2 linked regions of the Priestia megaterium genome follow. The protein of the gene in region 1 interacts with the protein of each later gene in a pairwise test. Links are inferred from orthologs where the notes say so. Each region holds a gene or a part of one and is shown in the gene's direction. Other genes may lie near its edges. The genes, in order: grpE and CEQ83_RS12385.

What was found.
Region 2: the proteins of grpE (region 1) and CEQ83_RS12385 interact in binary tests that used the Escherichia coli proteins (3 or more experiments, as listed by UniProt). The link is inferred for Priestia megaterium from one-to-one orthologs.

What each region holds. Positions count from the first base shown.
Region 1 is NZ_CP023317.1:4,319,652-4,332,139, reverse strand. The notes cover bases 9,509-12,488. They hold grpE (nucleotide exchange factor GrpE), read left to right. Parts: upstream 9,509-10,708; coding sequence 10,709-11,269; downstream 11,270-12,488. Other genes in these bases: dnaK (molecular chaperone DnaK), read left to right, coding at 11,300-12,488; hrcA (heat-inducible transcriptional repressor HrcA), read left to right, coding at 9,575-10,603. Also shown: CEQ83_RS22190 (ComE operon protein 2), read left to right, coding at 1-229; CEQ83_RS22185 (DNA internalization-related competence protein ComEC/Rec2), read left to right, coding at 299-2,590; CEQ83_RS22180 (YqzM family protein), read right to left, coding at 2,648-2,782; holA (DNA polymerase III subunit delta), read left to right, coding at 3,110-4,126; rpsT (30S ribosomal protein S20), read right to left, coding at 4,161-4,427; GPR endopeptidase, read left to right, coding at 4,684-5,796; CEQ83_RS22160 (YqxA family protein), read left to right, coding at 5,881-6,216; lepA (translation elongation factor 4), read left to right, coding at 6,345-8,168; radical SAM family heme chaperone HemW, read left to right, coding at 8,344-9,483. UniProt on the Escherichia coli protein: Participates actively in the response to hyperosmotic and heat shock by preventing the aggregation of stress-denatured proteins, in association with DnaK and GrpE. It is the nucleotide exchange factor for DnaK and may function as a thermosensor.
Region 2 is NZ_CP023317.1:2,469,321-2,475,865, forward strand. Bases 2,134-4,998 are described here. They hold CEQ83_RS12385 (Nramp family divalent metal transporter), read left to right. Parts: upstream 2,134-2,858; coding sequence 2,859-4,139; downstream 4,140-4,998. Other genes in these bases: CEQ83_RS12380 (PD-(D/E)XK nuclease family protein), read left to right, coding at 2,134-2,702; CEQ83_RS12390 (hypothetical protein), read right to left, coding at 4,233-4,742; CEQ83_RS12395 (hypothetical protein), read right to left, coding at 4,917-4,998. In the rest of the region: CEQ83_RS12370 (GNAT family N-acetyltransferase), read right to left, coding at 1-451; CEQ83_RS12375 (hypothetical protein), read left to right, coding at 867-1,361; more of CEQ83_RS12380, read left to right, coding at 1,764-2,133; more of CEQ83_RS12395, read right to left, coding at 4,999-5,225; CEQ83_RS12400 (HAD family hydrolase), read right to left, coding at 5,430-6,218; CEQ83_RS12405 (MarR family winged helix-turn-helix transcriptional regulator), read left to right, coding at 6,417-6,545. UniProt on the Escherichia coli protein: H(+)-stimulated, divalent metal cation uptake system. Involved in manganese and iron uptake. Can also transport cadmium, cobalt, zinc and to a lesser extent nickel and copper. Involved in response to reactive oxygen.

The sequences.
Region 1 (12,488 bases):
ATATTATGCTAATGATTACAAAAATCATCCGTATGCTGTTGAGTTATTTGAACAGGCGGGAGTGAAAACAGCAAAAGTTGAACTTGATGAAGCAATCATTGACTTAAAAAGTAAAGAGAAGCTTCAATTTGTAACGGATGTTCTCGCTCGTTTAGAAAAAAGCGGAGCTGACGAAGCAGAAGTGATGAATTTACAGCGTGAAGCTCTCGCTTTGTTTACGGCAAATTAAAGGTAAAAGAGGTTTTTTACTTGGTAACAGTAAGAAGCCTCTTTCTTTTAAGGAAGAAAGGAGCTAAAAGTGAAAGGATATTATATTTACTGTGCTTTTAGCATGATGCTAGCCTTATATGTATATGATAATCATTCCGCTGTAAGCCTGTTTTTGCTAATCGTGCTTTTCATTTTTCAATGGCTACAATGTCCGAGGAAAGTGGTTATTGCTTCTGCACTGTTGAGCGTTTTGTGCGTCTACCTATTAGCTGAGGCAAATAACCATAACAAAACGGTTCTTTTAGCTGAATCTTCTACTTTTATAGGCGAAATTTCATCTGTTCCGCATAGTGACGGCGACAAGCTTACTTTTAAGTTTACGGTTCAAAATGAAGAAGTCATGGCTTTTTATAAACTAAAAACGCTGGAAGAGAAACAGCAGCTCGAAAAGCTAACGATTCATCAAGTTTGTCAACTAGCAGGGCAATTAACTTCTCCTTCAGCTGCTCGCAACCTTCATGCATTTGATTATCAGCAATATTTATACCATCAGTCTATTCATTGGCAGCTTAACGTCAAGAGACTTGATTTGGCAAAATGCCAGCTCCCCACCTTAACTCCACTTACGTACCTTACCTTTATTCTTCAAAAAGGAATTAATTATATTCAACAAAACATGTCGGATCCAGGCGCTGGATTTATGCAGGCACTAATTTACGGCGAGCGTACTGGGATCGAAGAAGAGAGTATCAAGCGCTATCAGCAATTTGGTTTAATACACTTGCTTGCCATATCAGGTCTTCATGTTGGACTGCTGACAGCGATGTGTTTTTATTTGCTTATTCGGATTGGAATAACGCGCGAGCGAGCCATTATGCTTTTACTTTTGCTTCTTCCTGTATACATGGTTTTGGCCGGTGGCAGCGCTTCAGTTGTCCGAGCTGTTTTTATGAGTATGCTGATGCTTATATCGATAAAAATACAAAGAAAAATTCTTTTGGTTGATAGCATCAGCCTTGCTTTTATGAGCATGCTTCTTTTCAAACCGTACTATTTATTTGATGTAGGATTTCAGCTTTCTTTTGCCGTTAGTTTTGCCTTGATTTTATCGAGTCAGACAATTTTACCTCGTTTTCATTCTTCTTTCAGCCAGCTCATGGCTGTTTCAGCGATTGCACAAGTCAGTTCACTTCCTTTATTGTTGTACTATTTTTATGGAGTATCTCTCCTCAGTTTGCCATTAAATATGGTTTTTGTACCGTTGTTTTCTCTTGTTGTATTACCTCTTTGTTTGCTCATTCTTTTTGTTCGTATCATCTTGCCGGGAGTGAGTGAATTGCTGGAGCAAATTCTTCATGTTCTTTTACTTGCTTGTGAAAAATTGCTTGATTTTTTTGAGTGGATTCCCGCTGATTTCGTAACGGGAAAACCCCATATTTTGCTGTTTTTGGGCATGTACCTATGCATTTATGCTTTATTTGTGGCGGTCGAAGCAGGGAAATTTTTCGTTCGCTATATGTTTCTTCTCGCGGCATTGTTAGCCGCACAATGTATGTATCCTTATTTGAATCCAAAAGGAACGGTCACAATGGTCGATGTAGGACAAGGAGACTGCTTTATCATTGAGCTTCCTTATCGAAAAGGCGTGTATATGATCGATACCGGAGGAACCGTTTCATTTCCAAAAGAACCATGGCAAAAACGCCGTTCTTCTTTTGACGTGGGAGAAGACGTACTTGTTCCCTTTTTGCATTCAAAAGGAATGACAAAGGTAGATAAAATGATTATCACACACGGCGATTATGATCACGCAGGGGCGGCACAACATTTATTTTCACAAGTGGCTGTCGGAGAGCTGGTGCTTGGAAAAAAAGCCGAATTAAATGACGTAGAGACTGGCTTGGTGATCGCTGCTCAAAAACAAAGCGTGCCTGTTCAAATTGTTCAACAAGGAGATAGCTGGCAAGAAGGAGGTGTCTTATTTCAGGTTATTTCTCCGACAGGTTTCGAAGAAACGAGCAACAACGGCTCAATTGTAATAGACGCTAAGTTAGGAAATTTAAGATGGCTATTCACCGGAGATTTAGAAAAGGAAGGAGAACAAAGAATATTGAAAGACTTTCCCAACCTTAAAGCAGATGTATTAAAAGTGGGTCATCATGGCAGTAAAACCTCAACTTCAGAAGAGTTTGTTCAACATTTAAACCCTAAAGTAGCGCTTGTTTCAGCGGGGCAAAAAAATCGTTATGGTCATCCCCATCAAGAAATATTAGAGCTTCTGAAAAGCTACGGGGTGTACATTTACCGAACGGATGAAGATGGTGGGGTAATGTATGAATTTACAAAAAAGTCAGGAACGTTTTCGCAGCAACTTCCATAGTCTATAGTAAGAAAAACGAACTGAAAAAGACTGCTAAGAAGCAGCCTTGAAGCAATTTTACGAACCCAAGTAGTGAATCACAGTTGCAATAACAAATAAGGCAGTGAAAAAGCCAAATGAAACACCAAATCCTACGGCAGAATCGACAGCGTCGTTTCGTTTACTTTGGACACTTTCTTCAAATTGGTTCATTAACACCCCTCCTGTTTACAGTATAATCTAACTTTTTTTAAAAATCTAGACAATTTAAAAGCGTTTTCACAAACTGACAACAGTTAACAACTATACTTTATGAGCATGAGGAGAAAATAGAGATAAGGGTTTAATCATTAACAAATAAGTAACCTAGGGCTTATATTGTTGATGTTTATCATAAACTGAGGAATTGTCGTTTTAAGACAATTCCTTTTGTATTGTTGCCAAAAACTCATAACACCTTTACGATAGAAATTGTATTTTGTTTATCAGTAACTATACATAATCAATATAGATGAATAAAAAAAGAGGAGCGTATATACGTTGGCAGTTGATAGCTTAAAAAGTATTACCAAAAATAATATCGCCCCCGTTTATTTAATACACGGGGTTAATGCATTTATGAGTAAAAAGATTAGAGATAAAATCGTCGACTATACGTTGAATGAAGAAGATAAAGAATTTAACTTGTCCCTATACGATTTAGAAGAGACATCGATTGATCAAGTTCTAGAAGATGCTGAAACGCTTCCTTTTTTAGGAGACAAGCGTGTAGTGGTTGCGAAAAATGCAGCATTTTTAACGGCTGAAAAATCAAAAGATAAAGTTGAGCATGATCTGGCAAAACTTCAGCAATATGTCGAACAGCCCCCGTCTTTTTCAACGTTAATTCTTCTAGCCCCTTATGAAAAGCTGGATGAAAGAAAAAAAATAACAAAATTATTAAAAAAACAAGCAGCTTACATCGAAGCGAACGAATTTGGTGAAAAAGAAATGAAGCAGTGGATTCATAATTTGCTTTCAAAAGATGGAGTGAATATGGATGAAGATGCTGAAACGCTGCTTATTCAGCTTGTGGGGCTTAATGTAACGCTTGTGACAAATGAAATTGAAAAAATGGTGTTATACGTTGGACAAGGAGGAGTCATTACAAAAGAAGTAGTGCTTAAGCTTGTGGCAAAAACGCTTGAACAAAACGTATTTACGCTTATTGACGCTGTTATTCAGCGAAAGGTTTCTATCGCTTTAAATATGTATCAGGATTTGCTGCGTAACAACGAAGAGCCTATTAAAATTTTATCTTTGTTAGCGACGCAGTTTCGTTTAATTTATCATACGAAGCAGCTGTCTAGCCAAGGGTACGGTCAGCAGCAAATTGCTCAAACGATTAAAGTTCATCCGTTTCGTGTGAAAATTGCTTTGCAGCAGAGCCGAAGTTTTGAGGAACAGCAGCTTAAAGAAATTTTAAAGGATTTAGCAGAGGCGGATTATGAAATGAAGACGGGGAAAATGGATAAAGCGCTTATTTTACAGCTGTTTTTATTAAAAAGAGCGCAATAAAAAAACGATCCTAATGGGATCGTTTTTGTCTCAATTATGCAGATAAACCGTTAAGTTTTACTGCTAAGCGAGATTTTTGACGAGCTGCAGCATTTTTGTGGATAAGACCAGATTGTGCGGCTTTGTCTAATTTTTTAGAAGCAACAGCAAATGCTGCTTTTGCGTTATCTACATCGTTGTTTTCAACTAAAGCTTCAAAGTTTTTGATTGCAGTACGCATAGCTGATTTAGCTTGAATGTTATGAGCACGGCGAGCTTCAGTAGTTTTTACACGTTTGATAGCTGATTTAATGTTTGGCATCCGTTTCACCTCCCGAAATGATAACAATCGAGATTATATAGAACTCGACATTCTTCACAATAAGAACAAAAGATATTTTATCAAACACAAGGACAGAATGCAATAGCCTTGACAAGGAATTTTATATGACAGACCTCTCTTTAAAAGCTTGTAGCTGATATTGCGCCCTTCCTTCTACTTTTCATTTCTTAAATGCATGAATCTGCCAGTCCTCGGTGACAATAATTTCAACAAAGATTGTCTAGGAGGTTAAGAAATGGAAAAAGAACTTGATTTAAGTCAATATAGCGTGCGCACGGATTTAGCTGTCGAAGCAAAAGACATAGCGTTAGAAAATCAGCCTAAACCGAATAACCAGTCAGAAATCAACGGCGTAATTGTAAAAGAAAAAGAAGAACAAGGTGTCAAAATTTCAATGGTAGAAATTACGGAAGAGGGCGCAGAAGCAATCGGTAAGAAAAAAGGCCGATATGTAACCCTTGAATCGGTAGGCATTCGCGAGCAGGATACTGAAAAGCAAGAGGCTATGGAAGAAGTATTTGCTAAAGAGCTGAATTTTTTTATTAAAAGCCTCAACATTCCAGATGATGCTAGCTGTCTTGTAGTAGGTCTTGGAAACTTAAGTGTGACACCAGATGCGCTTGGACCAAAGGCAGTAGATAATTTGTTGATTACAAGACATTTGTTTGAGTTACAGCCTGAAAGCGTGCAAGATGGCTTTAGACCCGTTAGCGCCATTGTTCCGGGAGTAATGGGAATGACGGGTATTGAGACAAGTGATATTATCTTTGGCGTTGTAAAGAAAGTGAATCCAGATTTTATTATTGCAATCGATGCGCTGGCCGCTCGCTCGATTGAACGGGTAAATGCTACCATTCAAATTTCAGATTCAGGTATTCATCCTGGGTCTGGGGTTGGAAACAAGCGCAAAGAAATCAGTTATGAAACACTTGGCATTCCAGTTATTGCAATAGGTATTCCAACGGTGGTGGATGCTGTGTCCATTACAAGCGATACAATTGACTTTATCCTAAAACATTTCGGCCGAGAAATGAAAGAGCAGGGAAAGCCGTCTAAGTCGCTGCTTCCGTCCGGTATGACGTTTGGAGAAAAAAAGAAGCTCACGGAGGATGATTTACCCAATGAAGAGCAGCGTCAAACGTACCTCGGTATGATTGGCACTCTTCCCGATGAAGAAAAAAGACGTCTTATTCATGAAGTGCTTGCACCTTTAGGTCATAATTTGATGGTTACGCCAAAAGAAGTGGATATGTTTATTGAAGATATGGCTAATGTAGTTGCAGGAGGACTTAACGCTGCTTTGCATCATGAAGTGGACCAAGAGAACTTTGGGGCATATACTCATTAATACGCTTTTAGATGAATGAGTTCTTCAGAATATAGTCATAATGGTTAGTACTACAGAAGATAAAGAAGTAAGGGGCCTAATAATATGATTAAATTTACTTTAAAATCAGTAGTGCTAACTATTTTTTTACTGTTCGTCGTATTTTTAGGAATGCAGACGGCTCAGCAAGGGTTGATTAAAATGAAGGGATATAATGATCCTTCGATTGAACATGTTATTAATGTGTCTAAAACGTCAGATGGTCAGGTGGAAGCTGCTGTTTTAGGTTCAAAAAAAGTTGTGAACATTGATGAAAAACAGCAGCTTTTAGAAAAACGAAAGGCTTTTAACTTTTTCTCCTCGCTAGGTCAAAGTCTAGCAGAAGGCGTGAAAAGTACAATAGGAAAAGCTTTTAAGGCTATCCATCATCTTCTTAATTAAAAGCAGAATCTCTTTCTGCTTTTTTGTATGGAAAAATCCCCAATGGAATGCTTATTGAATGTTGACGAATGTGTTGTTATAATTTAGTTTAGTGTATTTTGCCGATTTTCAGTAGGAGTGAAAAAAATATGGATAGAGAAGCAAGATTGAAACGACAATCGAAAATCAGAAACTTTTCGATTATTGCTCATATAGACCACGGTAAGTCAACATTAGCAGACCGTATTTTAGAAAAAACAAATGCGTTAACACAGCGAGAAATGAAAGCTCAGCTTTTAGATTCGATGGATTTAGAACGTGAACGTGGAATTACCATTAAATTAAATGCTGTGCAGCTTCAATACAAAGCAAAAGATGGAGAAGAGTATACTTTTCATCTAATTGACACACCGGGACACGTCGATTTTACATATGAAGTGTCGCGAAGTTTAGCCGCGTGTGAAGGTGCTATTCTAGTAGTAGATGCAGCTCAAGGTATTGAAGCTCAAACACTAGCAAACGTATATTTAGCGCTTGATAACAACCTTGAAATTTTACCTGTCATTAATAAGATTGACCTGCCGAGCGCAGAGCCAGAGCGAGTGCGCCAAGAGGTTGAAGACGTAATTGGATTAGATGCGTCAGAAGCAGTATTAGCTTCAGCTAAAGCAGGAATTGGAATCGAAGAAATTTTAGAACAAATTGTTGAAAAAGTTCCTGCTCCTGAAGGGGATCCAGATGCACCGCTTCAAGCGCTAATCTTTGATTCATTTTATGATGCATACCGAGGTGTAGTTGCATCTATTCGTATCGTACAGGGACGAGTAAAAGTAGGCGACAAAATTAAAATGATGGCAACAGGAAAAGAGTTTGAGGTAACGGAGCTAGGTGTGTTAACCCCAAAAGCCGTTGCTAAAGATGAACTTTCTGTTGGCGACGTAGGGTTTTTAACAGCAGCTATTAAAAATGTTGGAGATACGCGAGTAGGGGACACGATTACTCTTGCCAAAAACGGAGCAAGTGAACCTCTTCCTGGCTATCGTCGTCTGAATCCAATGGTATACTGCGGACTGTATCCGATTGATACAGCGAAGTATAACGATCTTCGTGAAGCACTAGAAAAGTTAGAGCTAAATGACTCTGCACTTCAGTTTGAGCCAGAGACGTCTCAGGCCTTAGGGTTTGGTTTCCGATGTGGATTCTTAGGACTGCTTCACATGGAGATTATCCAAGAGCGTATTGAGCGTGAATTTAAAATCGATTTAATTACAACAGCTCCAAGCGTTATTTATGACGTATATTTAACAGACGAGACTCATCTGTCTGTAGATAACCCTTCTAATATGCCGGACCCACAAAAGATTGAACGCGTGGAAGAACCGTATGTGAAGGCCACAATGATGGTACCAAACGATTATGTTGGTGCTGTGATGGAGCTTTGTCAGAAGAAGCGAGGCAACTTTATTGATATGCAGTACTTGGATGCTAATCGCGTGAGTATTGTATACGAAATTCCGCTGGCTGAAATTGTATATGATTTCTTTGATCAACTAAAATCAAATACAAAAGGCTACGCGTCGTTTGACTACGAGCTTATCGGATATCAGCCTTCGAAGCTTGTGAAGATGGATATTCTCTTAAACGGTGAAACGGTCGATGCGCTGTCCTTTATCGTTCACAGAGATTCAGCTTACGATCGTGGTAAAGTCATTGTAGAAAAGCTTAAAGAGCTTATTCCACGTCAACAGTTCGAAGTGCCGATTCAAGCGGCAATCGGTCAAAAAATTGTGGCGCGTTCAACAATTAAAGCCATTCGCAAAAACGTTTTAGCAAAATGTTACGGAGGAGATATCTCTCGTAAACGTAAACTTCTTGAAAAACAAAAAGAAGGTAAAAAACGTATGAAGCAGGTCGGTTCTGTTGAAGTACCGCAGGAAGCATTCATGGCTGTGCTTCGCATGGACGAAGATTAATAGCTGAAATTCTATTATTTAACATGTCAAATTAGTTTTGAAAATGAAGCGAATCTGATACGATAGTAAAGAGTTTTGAGCGCTGTAAATAAGTGTGAACGAACATAGATAAAAATACCGCAGAGAGACTCTGCGGTATTTTTATCATTTATAAATGTGATTGAGGTGAAAGTCCATGGTGAAGGCAGCATATCTGCATATCCCGTTTTGTCATCATATTTGTCACTATTGTGACTTTAATAAAGTGTTTTTCAAAAATCAGCCCGTTATGCCGTATTTGAAAAGCATGCGAGAAGAAATGAAACAAACAGTCGAACGTTATCCAACGACCAATTTGAACACGATATTCGTTGGGGGTGGAACGCCCACAGCCTTAGATGAACAGCAGCTGGAGTATTTTTTAGAATCCATTCGTATGTATCTTCCTTATGATGAGAAAGGTGAGTTTACATTTGAAGCGAATCCGAATGAATTGACAAAAGAAAAGCTTCAGCTTCTCCATGACTATGGCGTGAATCGTTTAAGTATTGGTGTACAAACGTTTAATGAAAGGTTATTGGAGAAAATTGGACGTGTGCATTCAAATAGGCAGGTATTTGATTGTATTGAGCAAGCGAGAAAGATTGGAATGTCGAATATAAGCTTAGACTTAATTTATAGCTTGCCGGAACAAACGGTAGCTGATTTTTCTTCTACGCTTCAAACCGCTTTTTCATTAGAGGTAGAGCATATGTCTGCCTATTCGTTAATTATTGAACCTAAAACGGTATTTTATAATTTAATGAATAAAGGGAAGCTGCCGCTGCCTGCTCAAGAAGAAGAAGCAGCTATGTATGAGCTGCTTATGAAAGAAATGGACAAACAAGGTTTTCATCAATATGAAATCAGTAATTTCGCAAAGTCAGGCTACGAGAGTATTCATAATCTAACATATTGGAACAACGACGATTATTACGGAATTGGTGCAGGCGCACACAGCTATATTGACGGAATAAGACGAGCAAATATTGGACCATTAAAAAAGTACATTGATTCAGTCGAGCAAAAAGGAAATGCATATCTTAATGAAGTGAGCGTGACCGAGGCTGAAAAAATGGAAGAAGAAATGTTTTTGGGCCTTCGTAAAACGAAAGGAGTCTCAAAAGAGGAGTTTAAGCAAAAATTCAATCGAGAATTAAAAGATGTATTTGGAGAACCTATTCAAGAATACAAAGAGAAAGGACTTCTGGGTGAAGACAATAGCTCCGTCTTTTTAACACACAATGGTCGATTTTTGGGGAATGAAGTTTTTCAAGCCTTTATTGGGATAATCTAATACCAAATCGTTGACATCGCTATAGTGATTTGGTAATTTATTATTAGATTTAGCACTCAGAGTTTTAGAGTGCTAACAGAGGTGATGAAGCGTGCTTACTGATCGACAGTTATTAATTTTACAAGTCATTATTGATGATTTCATTCGATCTGCGCAGCCGGTAGGCTCTCGAACATTATCTAAGAAAGAAGAGTTTAATTTTAGTTCGGCTACGATTCGTAATGAGATGTCAGACCTAGAAGAACTTGGATTTATTGAAAAAACTCATACTTCTTCAGGGCGCGTTCCGTCTGAGAAAGGCTATCGTTATTATGTTGATCACCTAGTGTCCCCGCAGCACTTGAAAGCAAGCGATGTTTCTACAGTACGTTCGGTATTTGCTGAGCGCATTGTAGAACTGGAGCAGCTCGTTCAAAAATCAGCGCAAATTTTATCTGATTTAACGAGTTTAACGTCCATTGTGCTAGGGCCAAAAGCGGTCAGCCATAAGTTAAAACAGCTGCAGATTTTACCTTTAACGGCTCAGTCAGCTGTTGCCATTATTGTGACTGATACAGGACACGTTGAAAGTCGGACGATTACGTTACCGAGCAGTATTCAACCTTCCGATATTGAAAAGATGGTTAACATTTTGAACGAAAAGCTCATCGGCGTTCGCATTACTGATTTACATGATAAAATGTACAAAGAAGTAGCGACGCTCTTAAAAAGCCACATTCAAGGGTATGAGCAGACGATGGACATACTCAATGATGCATTAAAGCTCAACATGAATGGCAAATTAGTAGTTGGCGGCAAAACGAATATGTTTGCTCAGCCGGAATTTCATGATCTTAATAAAATTCGCGGGCTGTTCAACATTATTGAACATGAACAGCAGTTTTATAAGCTGCTAAGCCCAAATGAGGCTGGCATACACGTGAAAATTGGTCATGAAAATAAGTTGAATGAAATGGTAGGCTGCAGCTTAATTACAGCTAGTTATTCTTTTGGTCACGAACAGCTCGGCACAATTGCTATACTGGGACCGACCCGCATGGAATATGCGCGTGTGATTAGTTTGCTTACACTGCTATCATCAGATATGTCTCAAGTGTTAACAAACTTGTATAAAGAATAAAGGAATCGGGTGGAATATATTACTTCCATCCTTTCCCTGTGATAAAATAAAAATCGTTGTTTAAAATGTGAAAATGTGTGTAAACATTTAAGGGAGGTGAATGAATTGTCAAACGAAAAGCAAGTAGAAGAACAAAACGAAGAAGTGGTTGAAGAAGTTCAAACAGAAGCTGCTGAAGCAACTGAAGCTGAAGCGTCTGAGGAAGTAAACCCTCTTCAACAAGAAAATGATCAATTAAAGCAACAGCTTGAAGAAGAAGAGAATCGCTACTTACGTCTACAAGCTGATTTCGATAATTTCCGTCGTCGTTCACGTCTCGATGCAGAAGCTGCTCAAAAATACCGTGCTCAATCATTGGTTGCGGATATTTTACCAGCACTTGATAACTTTGAACGTGCATTACAAGTTAACACAGCGGACGAACAAACCAAATCTGTGCTACAAGGTGTAGAAATGGTATACCGTCAATTGGTAGAGGCACTTCAAAAAGAAGGTGTTGAAGCAATTGAGTCAGTTGGGAAAACATTTGATCCATACGAGCATCAAGCAGTGATGCAAGTAGAAGACGATGAATACGAACCGAACACGGTAGTAGAAGAGCTTCAAAAAGGTTACAAATTAAAAGATAAAATCATCCGCCCTGCGATGGTTAAAGTGAATCAATAACACTACATATTATGAAGGAGGTCATTGTCAATGAGTAAGATCATTGGTATCGATTTAGGTACAACTAACTCTTGTGTCGCTGTATTAGAAGGCGGCGAACCAAAAGTAATTCCAAACCCAGAAGGAAACCGTACAACGCCATCAGTTGTGGCATTCAAAAACGGTGAGCGTCAAGTTGGGGAAGTAGCGAAACGTCAAGCTATTACAAACCCTAACACAATTATTTCAGTTAAACGTCATATGGGTACAGACCATAAGGTGGAAGCTGAAGGCAAGCAATACACGCCTCAAGAAATGTCAGCTATCATTCTTCAACATTTGAAAGGTTATGCTGAAGAGTATTTAGGTGAGCCTGTAACAAAAGCTGTTATCACAGTTCCTGCTTACTTTAATGATGCTGAGCGTCAAGCAACAAAAGATGCTGGTAAAATTGCTGGTTTAGAAGTAGAGCGTATTATTAACGAGCCTACTGCAGCAGCGCTTGCATACGGATTAGAAAAAACAGATGAAGATCAAACAGTTTTAGTTTATGACCTTGGTGGCGGTACGTTTGACGTATCTATTCTAGAACTTGGCGACGGCGTATTTGAAGTTCGCGCAACTGCAGGTGACAATCGCCTTGGTGGTGACGACTTTGACCAAGTAATCATCGACTATTTAGTAGCTGAATTCAAAAAAGAAAACGGCGTTGATTTAAGCAAAGATAAAATGGCGCTTCAACGTTTAAAAGATGCGGCTGAAAAAGCGAAAAAAGATTTATCAGGCGTAACATCTACACAAATTTCTTTACCATTTATCACTGCTGGAGAAGCTGGTCCTCTTCACTTAGAAGTATCTTTATCACGTGCTAAATTTGACGAGTTATCAGCAGGTCTTGTTGAACGTACAATGGCCCCTGTGCGTCAAGCTTTAAAAGATGCAGGTCTTTCTGCAAGCGAACTTGATAAAGTAATCTTAGTTGGTGGTTCAACTCGTATCCCAGCGGTACAAGATGCAATCAAAAAAGAAACTGGTCAAGATCCTCATAAAGGTGTAAACCCTGATGAAGTAGTTGCACTTGGTGCAGCAATTCAAGGTGGCGTATTAACTGGTGATGTAAAAGACGTTGTATTACTAGACGTAACGCCTTTATCACTAGGTATCGAAACAATGGGTGGCGTATTTACAAAGCTAATTGAGCGTAATACGACAATTCCAACAAGCAAATCACAAGTATTCT
Region 2 (6,545 bases), 1.8 Mb from region 1 along the record:
TTCGCAGGGAATGTTTTTTCGTTCCTTCAATTTCGAATCCTACTTTATCATATAAAGAAAGAGCCTTTTCATGCTGTACAGCGACTGTGAGCTCAAGACGGTGAATATGGTGTTCTCTTGCCCATTCCTCAAGCGCAGCGAATAAAGCCGTACCAATCCCTTGATTTTGAAACGTTTTTCGAATACCTAATGTCAGAGCAGCGATGTGAGCGTTTCGGTTAGCTTCACCCCCTGTTGCAGCTATATATCCCACAAGCATCTCGCTTTCTTCTGCTACAATAATCGTAGAGTTTGGCTGTTGCTTAAAGATTTCGATGTTTTTCTCCTGCTGATCCGTACTCAGCTTTCGCTCTCCGCTTTCGAACAGCATAAACTTACTTTCTTCTTCAATCTGTTTAAGCAAATCTACAAAGTTTGCAGCATCATGTAATTCTAGTTCTCTAATTTCCATGCTGATCCCCCTTTTTTGTGTCCCTTTTGTTTGTATATGTATTGGTTCACCTTTATAAAATATAACTTTACAGTTTCTTACGAAAAATACGACTTTTTAAGAAGTGGAAGTAGAACAAAAAACCTACTAATCTCCCTTTTTTTGAAATGCTTTTTTCCTCTGTATAATTTTAAATCACTTATCAACTTCTGTAAATTTTTTAGATTCCCTCTTTTAATTTCCATTTATTTTCCTTTTCTGCGGGGTTGATTTTGATCTAAGGGGATCTTTTATAGAAAACACATGACTATTATCCTGTTTTTTGTGAAGAAAGAAAGCAATAAATGTAATTTCACTTGTAATCGTTTAGAATAGAAAAAGTGGAAATTTTATGTACCTATCCTCCTTAATTATTGGTCTGTGAAAGGAAATTATTATGAAAGTACAACCCGCAAAATGTGGTGTATATGTCTTAAGCGGTCTAGGAGCTGTTACGGTGTTCTTCTTACTTTTACTTAAGAACAGTGCTTTCTTTCTAGAGGAAGAATACGATCAAAACAAACCTGAAGCTGCGCTTGCGGTCAACGAACATACCTATCACCTTCACAAAGGTTCTATTAACTGGTCAAACGGCCGTTCAACAACAAAAAAAGAAATAAATGTATATGATTTATATACATACATATCGCAGCAAAAAAGTATCCCTTTAAAGCAGCAACAATTGGTTAAGCTCCATTTTTCCAACCTAGACGGCGCTTATATTCGCGGCGTGAGCGTGCATATATGGAAAAATAACGGTGAAAAAACCAAGCTGTTTGTCAAAAATAATGAATTTAAGATTCCTGAAAATCAAGGTTTTTACGTTGTAGATATCGTGATTAACTCTACAAGAGGAACAATGCAATATGCGGCAAATGTGCAAATACAGTAAGTTTAGCTGCAGTAAATAAAAGGGGCAGAAATTATAGAAGGGATCAAAAAGTTATTACAAAAAAAGAGAGCAATATGCTCCCTTTTTTATAAAATGAAAAAGACGTCCACGCAGGACGTCTTTGATGCGTTTGTGGCGGGGACCGTGTGACCACATTCACACGTTTAGCTCGAAAGCATGTCCTTCGACTTACACAAATTAGCTCATCGCTTTATTAATGTAACATCTGCCATAGAAAAAAGCAACCCATTTTTAAATAGTTTTTTCTATTTATACATATTTCGCAAGAATCCACAAAATAATATGCATGCGTAGCTATTCACTCTCTACATTTTTAGTCTATTTTAACTCATATACGAATACACTAATAGACCAACCTATGCGCAGTTTTTGAAAAAGGATGTGAATAGCTTGTTTCAAATCACTGATTTCCCTGAATTTTCATGGTCCTATTCCAGGCATAAAATGATCACACAGTGCAAACGAAAGTATGCATATCATTATTATGTCTCACACAACGGATGGCTTGACAGCGCTTCTGCACAGTCTCAAAGCGCTTATCGTTTAAAAAAGGTTTCTACTTTATCTATGTACGCAGGACAAGCCGTCCGTCAGGTGATTACAGAATCCATTTCTGACTATACATCTACACAGATTGTCCCGGGTGAACAAAATTTAGTGAAGAAAGTACAGCAGCTACTAAATAACGCACTGCGTGATTCTACTGACTATGGAGAGCTTTGGTATCATAAGCCTGCTCAGTATAAGATGCTTTTAGAATTCTACGAAAACGGCTATATTTCTAAAAAAGATCTTAAAGACATGCAAAAGCGGGTACACATTTGTGTACATAACTTTTTACAAAGTAAATCGTTTTGCGACGTGGTGTCTTCACCTTCTTTAGAAGTAGATTCTCCTCAGTCGTTTCGTTCTATAAATGTGTATGACCATAAAGTATATGCGCCTTTTCATTCCCTTTTTAAAAATCCAGTCACAGACGAATTTACGATTGTTGATTGGAAAACAAGTAAACAAACAAAAGATGATTTGTTTCAACTGGCAATTTACGCTCTCTACGTGCTAGCTGAATATAATATTTCCGTTGATCAGATAAAAGTCCGAAACGAATACTTGCTTTCAGGCAGTGCGCGTACGTATCAGCTTACTCTTCACGAAATTGAAGCTGTTCTTCGGCAAGTCGATACAAGCATTGACTATATGAAAACTTTTTTGGAACACTCAGAGGTAAATCAACCTCTTCCGCTTGAGCATTTCCCTCAAGCAGATACGCCTTCCTCCTGTCACGGGTGTGCATTTAAAGAATTGTGCCAAACGGGATAAAAAACAGCTGAAGATGATTTATATTTTTTGCTAAACTTTTTTATTGTCAAAAGAACCTTTACTAGCATATAATTTGCATTAAGGAAACATTTTATACTTCATATAAAAAAATTAGCTTGGGCTATTTATTGTTCATCAAAGAAAGGAGCACTAGACATGAAAGATCAAAACGGCAGTAAAGCATTATCAGCTATGCAGCTAAGTGCTCAAGACGTATTGTCGGGTAAAACAAAAGGAATTAAGCGATTATTACCTTTCTTAGGGCCTGCCTTTATCGCAGCGGTTGCTTATATTGACCCAGGTAATTTTGCTACTAACATCGCAGCAGGCTCTCAATACGGATACATGTTGCTTTGGGTTGTATTAATTTCTAACTTAATGGCTGTCTTAATTCAATCGTTATCAGCTAAATTAGGTATTGCAACAGGCTTGAATTTACCCGAGATAGCACAGGAACACTTCCCGTCCTTCGTTTCTTTTGGGCTTTGGATCCAAGGGGAATTAGTCATTATGGCGACGGATTTAGCAGAATTTATTGGGGCTGCTCTTGGAATTTATTTATTATTTCATATTCCTTTGTTCCCAGCTGCACTCATCGCAGCGGTAGGTTCTTTTGCTATTTTAGAGTTACAAAGACGAGGTGTTCGACTGCTAGAAGCAGCGATTGCGGCAATGGTTTTTATTGTGGTATTAGCTTTTGGGACTCAAATGTTTCTTGCGCATCCAGACGGCGCAAGTGTTGTCCAGGGCTTATTTGTCCCTCAGTTTCACGGGACAGACAGCGTGCTGTTAGCTTCTGGGATTTTAGGTGCTACAGTTATGCCGCACGCGATTTATTTGCACTCAGCTCTTACGCAGCGCCGCGTGGTAGGAACTACAGAATCGGAGAAAAAAGCGATTTTCCGCTTTGAATTTATCGATATTGTGATTGCCATGATTATCGCTGGTGCAATTAATGCAAGCATGCTGATTGTCGCAGCCGCTCTATTCTTTAAAAACGGACTAAACGTGCAAGATTTGGACGTGGCTTTTACACAATTTGAACATTTAATTGGTCCTTTTGCAGCTATTGCGTTCGGTGTTGGATTATTATCTTCAGGACTTTCAAGTTCTTCGGTCGGAACAATGTCTGGAGATGTCATCATGCAAGGATTTATTAAACGCAGAATTCCTTTATATCTTCGTCGTTTCATTACAATTATTCCGCCGCTTTTGATTATCGGACTTGGCGTAAATCCAACAAGTGCACTAGTTGTCAGTCAAGTTATTTTATCGTTCGGAATTGCATTTGCGCTTGTACCTCTTATCATGTTTACAAGTAATAAAAAAATCATGGGCGGGTTGGTTAATCATAAAGCAACAACTACTGTAGCTTGGGTGATAGCTGCATTAGTCATTTGTTTAAATATCTTTTTGATTTATCAAACGTTAGCATAGTAAATAAATCAAACTTTCAAGAAAAAACAAAAAAGAGACCCTGAAAAGTTAGATATAGTCTAACAATTGGGTCTCTTTTTTATTATTTTTTTATTAAACGATAGTAAAAATGAAGTAGACGAGAGTTCCAATAATGGCCGACAGTACTAAGCAACCCAGTGGATATAAATAAGAATAGTTTTCTTTACGGATTGAAAGAAGGCGATCCACAATAAAAATAAGAATGACGCCCAACATTCCGAATTCAAACATTAATAACCCAAAAATGGCGTGAAATATGAATGACATGATAAAATCAATTTTTTTACTACGGTCTTTTACAAAAGCACTGACTAATAAATCAACGATAACCGTGCCTAACGTCCCCATTATTAAAAAGAAGGGTGTAAAAAATAAAAGGTATAAAGGAAATAATTCGCTGAAATGCGAACTGTTTTTCTTTATAGTAAAATTGGGAATTGACTCTTTTATCCCTGGTATAAAACAAAAAAGCAAAGCAAAAAGAAAGGCAGCTATGATAGCCGCTGATAGTTTTCTATTTAAATGCATGTTTATTTTTTTATTACTGAATTCAGTATTTGTTTTTGTATGTTTATGATTCATATGTCTTTAACGTGATGTACGCACCTTTTCCTTTCTCGTAACTTTTTATCCACATTTTATGTCCAACTTTTGTTACCAGCACTTACAATGATACACGTTCTTTTTAAAATTGACTACATTAACACGTTTAATGTCTACTTTCTTTTTCTATAAAACAAAAGAAAGGCGTTTTTTCTATATGTAATTAATACTCTTGTTTAGCTCCTTTAACAGGATAAAATTGTGCATCCGTTGTGAAACATAATATTGACCGTGTTTTGATTGTTCGCCAAATGCTAATCGATCATCGGTTTCATCTTCTGTCGCTACCCTGCTTACAGGCGCCATCGTTTCATCTGTTGCTGAAATGGTGTCTGCTCCAGGGGCATGTTTAGGTTGAGGGTTTTTGTAAGTGACGTGCGTATCGCCTTGTTTGTCTTCACAAGCGGCGAGACTTGTGAACAAAACAGCCGCTACAAGGCTTCTGGTAACTATTTTCTTCATGTTATTCCTCCAATGACTAGTCTATATACTATGCTACATGGTATTTATCTGGGAATCGAGGATAAGATTGGTTTATTATGCAGGAAGAAGAAAAAGTGACTGAAGTCAGTGAGATTTGGAACGGATATAGGACTTTCAGAGACTTTTGTTCTTGTTTTTACAACAAAAAAAGAGACGATTTACGCCTCTTTTTGTTTGTTCGTATTACGAATTTAGTTCATCTAAAATTGAATGCAGTTCACTTAAATGGGTAATTTCATAAGTAGGAATGACTTCATTTCGCTCTTTATCGTGACGATTAATCCATACAGATTTCATTCCAACGCGAGAAGAACCCAGTATATCTGTCATTAAATTATCTCCAACCATGATCGCTTCATCTTTCTTTAAATCCATAAGTGATAAAGCATGGTCGAAAATAGATGGATCAGGCTTACCCCGGCCAAATGCCCCTGAAATCACAATCTCATCAAAATATGGAACTAGTTCTGATGTAATATCTAATTTGGTATTTTGTAAGTCAGGTGAACCGTTTGTTAACAGCAGCAGCTTGTACTTTCCTTTTAATTGATCAAGCACTTCAAACGTTTCTTCGTATACAAACGGTGTTTTGCGGCGCTCTAAAGGAAAACGTTCAGCTAATTCCGCTCCAAAAGCATCGTCGTGAATTCCTAGAGCACGAAGGCCTCGAGTCCAAGCTTCTTTGCGATAAGTAGGAACAATATCTTTCATTTTGCGGAATTCATCATGATCGTCTAAAAAATTTCCCCATAACCCTTCAAATGGATTAATGCCAATCATTTGCGTAAATTCATAGGTTTCATACGAAGCATATAATTCTCTTGCTTCCTTACGCACCGCTTCTTCTAGTTCTTCAGGTTTTAGATTATATTTTTCACTTGCATATGTACATGTTGCAACGAATGCTTCTTTTACGCTTTTTTGATCCCAAAGTAGCGTGTCATCTAGGTCGAAAAAAACCGCTTTAATCATGGATGTGTGTACCCCCTACTGTTTTTGAAAAAGTTTAACTATTCTTACACTAGATTACAAGGATACACACAATAAGTCTAGTGTATTTGCGATTTATTGTGTAAATTTATTTTTATAAAGGATCACCTTTACAAACAAATTTACAGAAATAAAAACAGCTGATATAATCACAGCAGGTATATATGCAGGAGGTTTTATATGGAATCGTTAGAAGAAATATTCGGCATTCCCACCGTTCGTACAAGTAAGCGCTTAAGCAGAGTCGTTGCCGCACACTTACGTCCTTTTGGGATTACGCCAGAACAGTGGACCGTTTTAAAGCGCGTA